Regions from separate parts of the Exiguobacterium sp. UBA6282 genome, predicted to be linked through region 1. Evidence: a T-box and tRNA genes for the amino acid it is inferred to sense, from the RefSeq annotation. Region 1 holds a T-box; the other holds one or more tRNA genes.
What was found. The T-box of region 1 lies ahead of alaS (alanine--tRNA ligase). A T-box ahead of a tRNA ligase gene usually reads a tRNA of that ligase, here a tRNA-Ala.
Positions count from the first base shown of each region.

Region 2: it has a tRNA-Ala gene. The T-box ahead of alaS (alanine--tRNA ligase) is inferred to sense a tRNA for this amino acid. The anticodon was not compared.

Region 1 covers NZ_DJUM01000011.1:55,258-59,106, forward strand. The annotation lists gene alaS (alanine--tRNA ligase) at 1-2,480, opposite strand, end outside; T-box leader at 2,538-2,748, opposite strand; gene B2751_RS02720 (ATP-dependent RecD-like DNA helicase) at 2,791-3,849, opposite strand, start outside.
Region 2 covers NZ_DJUM01000013.1:9,417-13,265, forward strand. The annotation lists gene B2751_RS03120 (ATP-binding cassette domain-containing protein) at 1-48, opposite strand, end outside; gene B2751_RS03125 (redox-sensing transcriptional repressor Rex) at 216-875, shown strand; gene B2751_RS03130 (twin-arginine translocase TatA/TatE family subunit) at 875-1,072, shown strand; gene tatC (twin-arginine translocase subunit TatC) at 1,080-1,859, shown strand; tRNA gene B2751_RS03140 (tRNA-Ala) at 1,964-2,039, shown strand; gene B2751_RS03145 (S8 family serine peptidase) at 2,262-3,849, shown strand, end outside.

The DNA of each region.
Region 1 (3,849 bases):
ATTAAATCTTTTGAAACGCTTGCGACGAGATTGACTTTTTCACCTTGCGCACTACCGAGAACAATGATTGCTGATCCGAGTGAGCTCTTCAACTCATCCATCATACCGCGAAGGGCATCCATATCTGAGACGTCGACACGTTTCGCAAGCACACGTACGCCGTTGATTTCCTCAACATCGTCTTTTAGTGAAGCAGCTTCGATGTTCGCAAGTTTTGCTTGCAACGATTCGTTCGCCCGTTCCGTCTCACGAAGTTGTTGTTGCAGTGCTTCGATACGGACCGGAACTTCCGTCGTTTTCGTTTTCAAGACAGCTGCTGCTTGTTCGAGTGTTTCCAAGTGTTGATTCATCACACGATACGCGCCTGCACCCGTTACGGCTTCGATCCGGCGTGTACCTGCACCGATCCCAGACTCGGAGACTATCTTGAACAGACCGATCTCTGCAGTGTTTCCGACGTGGATTCCGCCACACAATTCAATCGAATAAGTTCCCGCTGAGACGACACGAACCGTTTCACCGTACTTCTCACCGAACAATGCCATCGCGCCTTTTGCTTTTGCATCAGCGATGTTCATCTCTTCGATATCAACCGGTAATGATGCCCAGATCGCTTGGTTGACGTCTTGTTCGATTTTTGTCAACTCTTCTTGTGTCACTGCACCGAAGTGTGAGAAGTCGAAGCGGAGACGTTCTGGAGAAACAAGTGATCCCGCTTGGTTGACGTGTGTTCCGAGCGTGTCTTTCAATGCTTTATGAAGCAAGTGTGTTGCTGTATGGTTTTTCGTGACGGCTTTACGTTCTGCTGCTTCGACGTTTGCAACGACATTCGCCGCTTCCGTTGCGATTCCTGTACGGACGATGACCGTATGCAAGTTTTGACCGTTTGGTGCCTTTTGAACATCTTTGACATCAAGAACGAAGTCTTTGCCTTCGATTGTTCCTGTATCCGCGACTTCACCACCACTTTCAGCATAGAACGGTGTGATGTCGAGAATGACTTGTGCTTCTTCACCAGCAGCGACTTCTGTGACTCGTTCTCCATCATGCAACAATGCGATGATTTTCGCATCCGCCTTAAGGTCGGTATAGCCGACGAACGTACTTTTATCTTTTAGTGTCGAGAGGACTTCCGATTGTTGTTGCATCGAACCGCTCTCTTCACGTGCTGCCCGCGCACGTTGACGTTGTGCGTCCATCGCTTGTTTGAAGCCTTCTTCATCAACAGACATCTGATGATCTTCCGCATACTCAACTGTCAATTCGAGTGGGAAACCATACGTGTCATACAGACGGAACGCATCTTCGCCACTGATGACGTGCTCACCGTTTGCCTTAGACGTCTGAGCGACCGTGTTCAAGATTGCAAGACCGTCATGAAGCGTCTCATGGAAACGTTCTTCTTCGTTTTTAATGACGCGTTTGATGAAGTCCGCTTTTTCCGGAACTTGTGGGTAGAAGTCGACCATGACATTTCCAACCGTATCAACGAGTTCATACATGAACGGACGTTCGATCCCGAGCATCTTCGCATAACGAACCGCACGGCGTAGTAAACGACGAAGGACATATCCACGTCCTTCATTCGAAGGAAGAGCACCATCACCGATCGCAAATGATACAGTACGGATGTGGTCTGCGATGACTTTGAATGCTACATCAAGTTTCGAATCATCACGGTATATCTTGCCGCTGATTTCTTCTGTCTTATGAATGATCGGCATGAACAGATCCGTATCGAAGTTCGTCGGCACGTCCTGCATGACACACGCCATCCGTTCGAGTCCCATCCCAGTATCGATGTTTTTACGCGGAAGTTCCGTGTAGTTGCCGTGTCCGTCGTGGTTGTACTGACTGAAGACGATATTCCAGATCTCGAGATAGCGTTCGTTTTCGCCACCTGGATAAAGTTCTGAATCGTTCGGATCGTCTCCGAAAGCTGGACCACGATCGAAGAAGATTTCCGTATTCGGACCAGATGGACCTTCACCGATTTCCCAGAAGTTATCTTCAAGCGGAATGATCCGCTCAGCCGGTACGCCGAGTTCAAGCCAGATTTGACGCGCTGCATCATCTTCCGGATGAATCGTGACCGAAAGACGTTCTGGGTCAAGACCGTACCAGTCATCACTCGTCAAGAGTTCCCAACCCCATTTGATTGCATCTTCACGGAAGTAATCACCGACAGAGAAGTTTCCAAGCATCTCGAAGAACGTATGGTGACGCGCTGTTTTCCCGACGTTTTCGATATCGTTCGTCCGGATTGATTTTTGTGCGTTGACGATACGTGGATTATCAGGAATGACACGACCATCAAAATATTTCTTGAGTGTTGCAACACCCGAGTTGATCCACAAGAGCGATGGATCCTCGACCGGCACGAGTGAAGCACTCGGTTCGATCGCATGCCCTTTGCTTTGGAAGAAATCAAGATACATCTGACGGATTTGTGCACCCGTTAATGGTTTTAGAGCTTTCATGAACAGTTACCTCCATTGGTTTTATTTGGACGCAAAAAAGCGATGCTTTCATCCCTGAAAAGGGACGAAAGCATCGCTTCCGTGGTACCACCCTCGTTCGTAAGCAACCTATTGCCTACCTCGAACATCTGATAACGGGGATGACCCGCAGGTGTTTACACCCGACTCCGGAAGGAGCTTCAAAGGGACTCGAGAAAGTGATTGCAGCAGACTCACTTCTCTCTGGACTCGAGTTTTCCTTTTACTTATCTTCCATCAACGTGTTACGTCCATTCATCTATCGTGATTATTACCTATCGAACAGCATCCGTCAAGTCTTTGTCACCCCACCGAGTCGTTCGATCAATCGTGTTCGGCGCCGGGGTTCCTCTTCTTGCGACGCTTTATGGAACGCACGCGGATCACCGAATAATAACAAACTCGATTTTGCCCGAGTAACTGCCGTATAAATTAAATTTCGGGAATGTTTGAACGCCCCCGTGAAATAGACCGGCATCAAGACGATCGGAAACTCAGATCCTTGCGCTTTATGGATCGTAATCGCATAGGCGTGCGTGAATTGATCCCAGTCACTCCGGTTGTACTCGACTTCCGTCTGATCGAACCGGGCGATGATTTTATCGACTTTATCGACATTCTCTTTAGCGAAGAAGATATTGACGATTTCGCCGATATCTCCGTTATAGACATTTTCTTCCGCATTGTTGACGAGCTGGAGAATCTTGTCCCCGGTCCGGTAAATCCGCGTTCCTTGTTTGACTTCCCGTTTCTTTAGTTCCTCCGGGTTATAGACGCGTTGCAAGGCGACATTCAATTCGTCGATCCCGACCTGACCCCGGTAGGTCGGCGCGAGGACCTGTACATCGAATTTCGAGTAGCCTTTTGCGAGTGCTTTTTCCGCGAAGGCCGAGATGCCCCGTAACGTCTCTTGCGGAGACGCAGTATAGAAGCGGCGATCCGCAAGTGGTGATAACAAATCAGCAGACGTCGTCCGGTTCTTCAAATCGTGCGCAAGACGCAATATCGAAGAATCTTCTGCTTGACGATGGACGACGTTCAAACGGACGACGGGAATTCCTTCCGTATCCATCAAGTCTGCCAGCACCTGTCCTGGACCGACGGATGGCAATTGATCGCGGTCACCGACGAACAAGATCTTCATGCCATTCGGGACGGCGCGAAGCAAACTCGATAACAAGTAGATATCAATCATCGACGATTCATCGATGATCAGTACTTTTCCCGTGATCGGCTGATCCTCATTCAGTTGGAAGTTCGTTCCGTCATACTTTAAGAGACGGTGAATCGTCATCGCCGGTACATCTGTTGCTTCCGATAGACGTTTAGCGGCACGTCCCGTTGGTGCAAC
Region 2 (3,849 bases), on a different contig from region 1:
CTCGACGCCGAATGATTTCGAGAGTTGGTTGACTTGTAAGAGTATCATTTCCATCCATCCTTCCACCCTTTAGTCTATCACGAACAAAAGCGCGAGGTCCTGCGGAATATATTATTTGTGACTCTATGTGAAGTGGTTTACAATCAAGGAGAGTAGAAAGCTTTTTGCAAAGATTTGGGTGCCACGATGGATGTGGCCGAAGGGGGAACTGCAGGATGAATGGACCAGACACAAAAATTCCACAAGCGACAGCAAAACGGTTGCCGCTATATTATCGTTTCATCCAAAGTTTATACAATTCAGGTAAGCTCCGCGTCTCTTCTGCTGAGTTAAGCGAGGCGGTGAAGGTTGATTCAGCAACGATTCGTCGCGACTTTTCCTACTTTGGGGCACTAGGGAAGAAGGGGTATGGATATAACGTTCAACATCTCTTAACGTTTTTCCGGAAAACCTTGAATCAAGATGAGGTGACGAATGTTGCCTTGATCGGGGTCGGTCATCTCGGAACAGCGTTTGCAAATTATAACTTTTTAAAGAATAATAGTACTCGGATAGTCGTTGCGTTTGATGCGGACGAAGAGAAGGTCGGAACAACGACGCATGACGTTCCAATCTATCATGTTTCGGACATGAAAGAACAAATCGAAGCGAATCAGGTCGATGTCGCCATCTTGACGGTTCCATCCCAGTTCGCACAGTCAGTAGCGGATGAGTTAGTCGAGTATGGTGTGACAGGCATTCTGAACTTTACGCCTGCACGGTTGAACGTGCCAGCGAGCGTTCGGGTTCATCACATCGATTTATCGATCGAGTTGCAGTCGTTAGTTTATTTCATGAAGCATTATTCGCAATCAGCTGAAGGAGTGAAATCATAATGGAAAACCTTATCCCGCTCACGTTAGGTATCGGACCTGCGAGTATCGGATTAATCGCTGTCGTCGCGTTGATCATCTTCGGACCGAAGAAGTTACCGGAATTCGGTCGTGCTGCCGGTCAAACATTGAAAGAGTTCAAGAATGCCACGAACGGCATCATGGACGACGATAAAAAGGACGAACCGAAAGAGAAGTGATTGAATCATGACGGTTGATCAAGAACAAAGCATGACGTCGCACCTAGACGAACTGCGTAAGCGGATTGTCTGGTCGCTCCTCATCGTCGTCGTCCTGTTCGCTGTCGCATTTCCGCTCGTCCGACCGCTCGTCCGTTTTCTGCAAGCGGACTTAAAAGAGCTCGGTATCGGATTAAATGCCTTCAACGTCGCCGATCCTTTAATGTTGTATTTGAATCTTGCGTTCATCATCGCGCTGATTTTAGCGTCACCGTTCTGGATGTATCAACTGTGGGCATTCGTCCGACCAGGGCTTTATGAAAAGGAACAAAAAGCAACATTGACATATATTCCAGTCATCTTCTTTCTATTTTTGGCTGGTGTAGCCTTCTCGTATTTCTGGTTGCTTCCTTTCTTGCTCGAAGTCTCAACGGATCTCGGGAAAGAATTGGGGATCGAGCAAGTCATCGGGGTCGAAAACTACTTCAGTTTCTTGATCCGGTTGACGATGCCGTTTGGTCTTCTCTTCCAATTGCCGGTCGTGACGATGTTCCTGACACGTCTTGGTCTTGTGACGCCATATTTCATGCGAAAGAATCGGAAATATGCGTATTTCGCGCTGTTCGTCGTTGCGGCATTGATCGCACCGCCGGACGTGACGTCACACTTGATGATCTCAGTGCCGTTGTTCGTTCTCTATGAAATCAGTATCTTGATTTCTGCGCGGACGTATAAAAAGGTCTTGATCCTCGAGCAACAGGCAGAGCTTGAACGACAGGCGGATTTGATGCGTGAATTGAATAAATGAATCGTGAATTCCTTCCAGCAATTTCGGGAGGAATTCTTTTTTATGAAAGCGTTATGTTTATATTGATAAAGCAGTTAGCGATGCGTATACTAAAGATAATTCATGGGGGCTTAGCTCAGCTGGGAGAGCGTTTGGCTGGCAGCCAAAAGGTCGTCGGTTCGATCCCGATAGTCTCCACCAAGTGCATACGTTCAACTCCTCGAGTGCTCGAGGAGTTTTTTTATGTTCCCAGTTAAATTCCTTCCAAATATAAAATGTCACCAAAAAGAAATAAATTAAAAAAATAGACAAATATAAATTGTTTATTTCCATTAACTTCATTAAACTAAAAATACAGAATTTTCTTTAAACTGTTTTATTAGTATTACTACTATGGTTTTACAGAAAAGGGGAAACGAACGCATGAAGAAGAAGATTGCACTTATGGCAGCCGTCTTAATGACGTCTTCCAATCTAGTCAGTGCGCAAGGTGCACTGTCCTCGCAAGACAAAGCGACGGGTCAAAAACCGCAGGCGCTCTCACTGAAGAAATCGGGGCAAGAAAAGAACTACAAACAATCGGATAAAGTCCGAGTCGTCATTGAGATGGAACAAAAACCGGCGATTCAAATCGCCCAAGCTCAAAACAAGCGGTATAGCACATTGAGTAATGCCGAAAAGGAATCGATCAAGGATCGACTCGTCAGCGTCCAAAAATCAGTCAAGTCAGCTATCGCTAAAAAGGCGATTCCTGTTACATATAAAGAAAGCTTCACAACCGTCATCAACGGATTCAGTGGTGAAGTGAAGTTCGGTGACATCGAAGATATCAAACAACTCGACGGAGTCAAAAGTGTACATATCGCGCACGAATATGCGCGCCCAACCGTCGATAAAGGTGCCAAGCCAGACATGCTGTACAGCAAGGACATGGTCAATGCGAAGGAAACGTGGCAGGACTATGGCTTCAAAGGGGAAGGAACCGTCGTCGCGGTCATCGATACGGGAATTGATCCATCGCACAAGGACATGGTCTTGAGTCCAGAGACAAAGGTGGATTTAACCTCTTCGAAAGTCGAGAGTGCGAAAGAAACAAAAGGCTTAAAAGGAAAGTACTTCACGGAAAAAGTACCGTACGGCTATAACTATGCCGATCACGACAGCGAAATCCGTGACTTAGGTGCGGGGGCATCGATGCACGGGATGCACGTCGCAGGTACGGTCGGAGCAAACGGGGATGAAGCGAACGGCGGCATTAAAGGGGTCGCTCCAGAAACACAGCTCCTTGCGATGAAGGTCTTCGGTAACGATCCAGGGATGCCATCGACATTTAGTGATATCTACATCAAAGCAATCGATGATGCCATCGCACTTGGAGCGGACGTCATCAACATGAGCCTGGGTTCGACGGCATCGTTCGTCAATGCAGATGATCCGGAGCAACGCGCGATCGTCAACGCGATGAACAACGGTATCTTGTGTGCGATCTCTGCTGGTAACTCGGCGTTTGCAGGTCATGGTGCGGGTAATCCATATACAGCAAACCCGGATATCGGTGTCGTTGGTGCACCAGGATTGACGAGCCAGGCGCTCCAAGTCGCGTCACTCGAAAATACGAAATTGACGCTTGAAGGCATGGCGCTGACGATTGACGGTCAGGATGCCGGTTATTTGGCATACCAAAAACAAGATTCGCCGAATCCGATTGCCGTCTTCGATAAAGAGAAGAAGGATGTCGTGTATGTCGGTGACGGTCAAGCTTCGAACTATGAAGGTAAAGACGTCAAAGGGAAACTCGTCTTCGTCGTGCGAACAGGTGATTTTAACTACAGCATGATTCAAGCAGAAGCTGAGAAGCAAGGCGCAGCAGGTGTCATCGTCCGTGGTAAAGTCGATCATGGGGATTACGTCAGCATGGCACTCAACAATCCGACGATTCCACTCGTGACGCTTAGCATCGCGGACGGGAATGATCTCGAAGCAAAAGCAAAAGAAGGCAAGGCAATCGCAG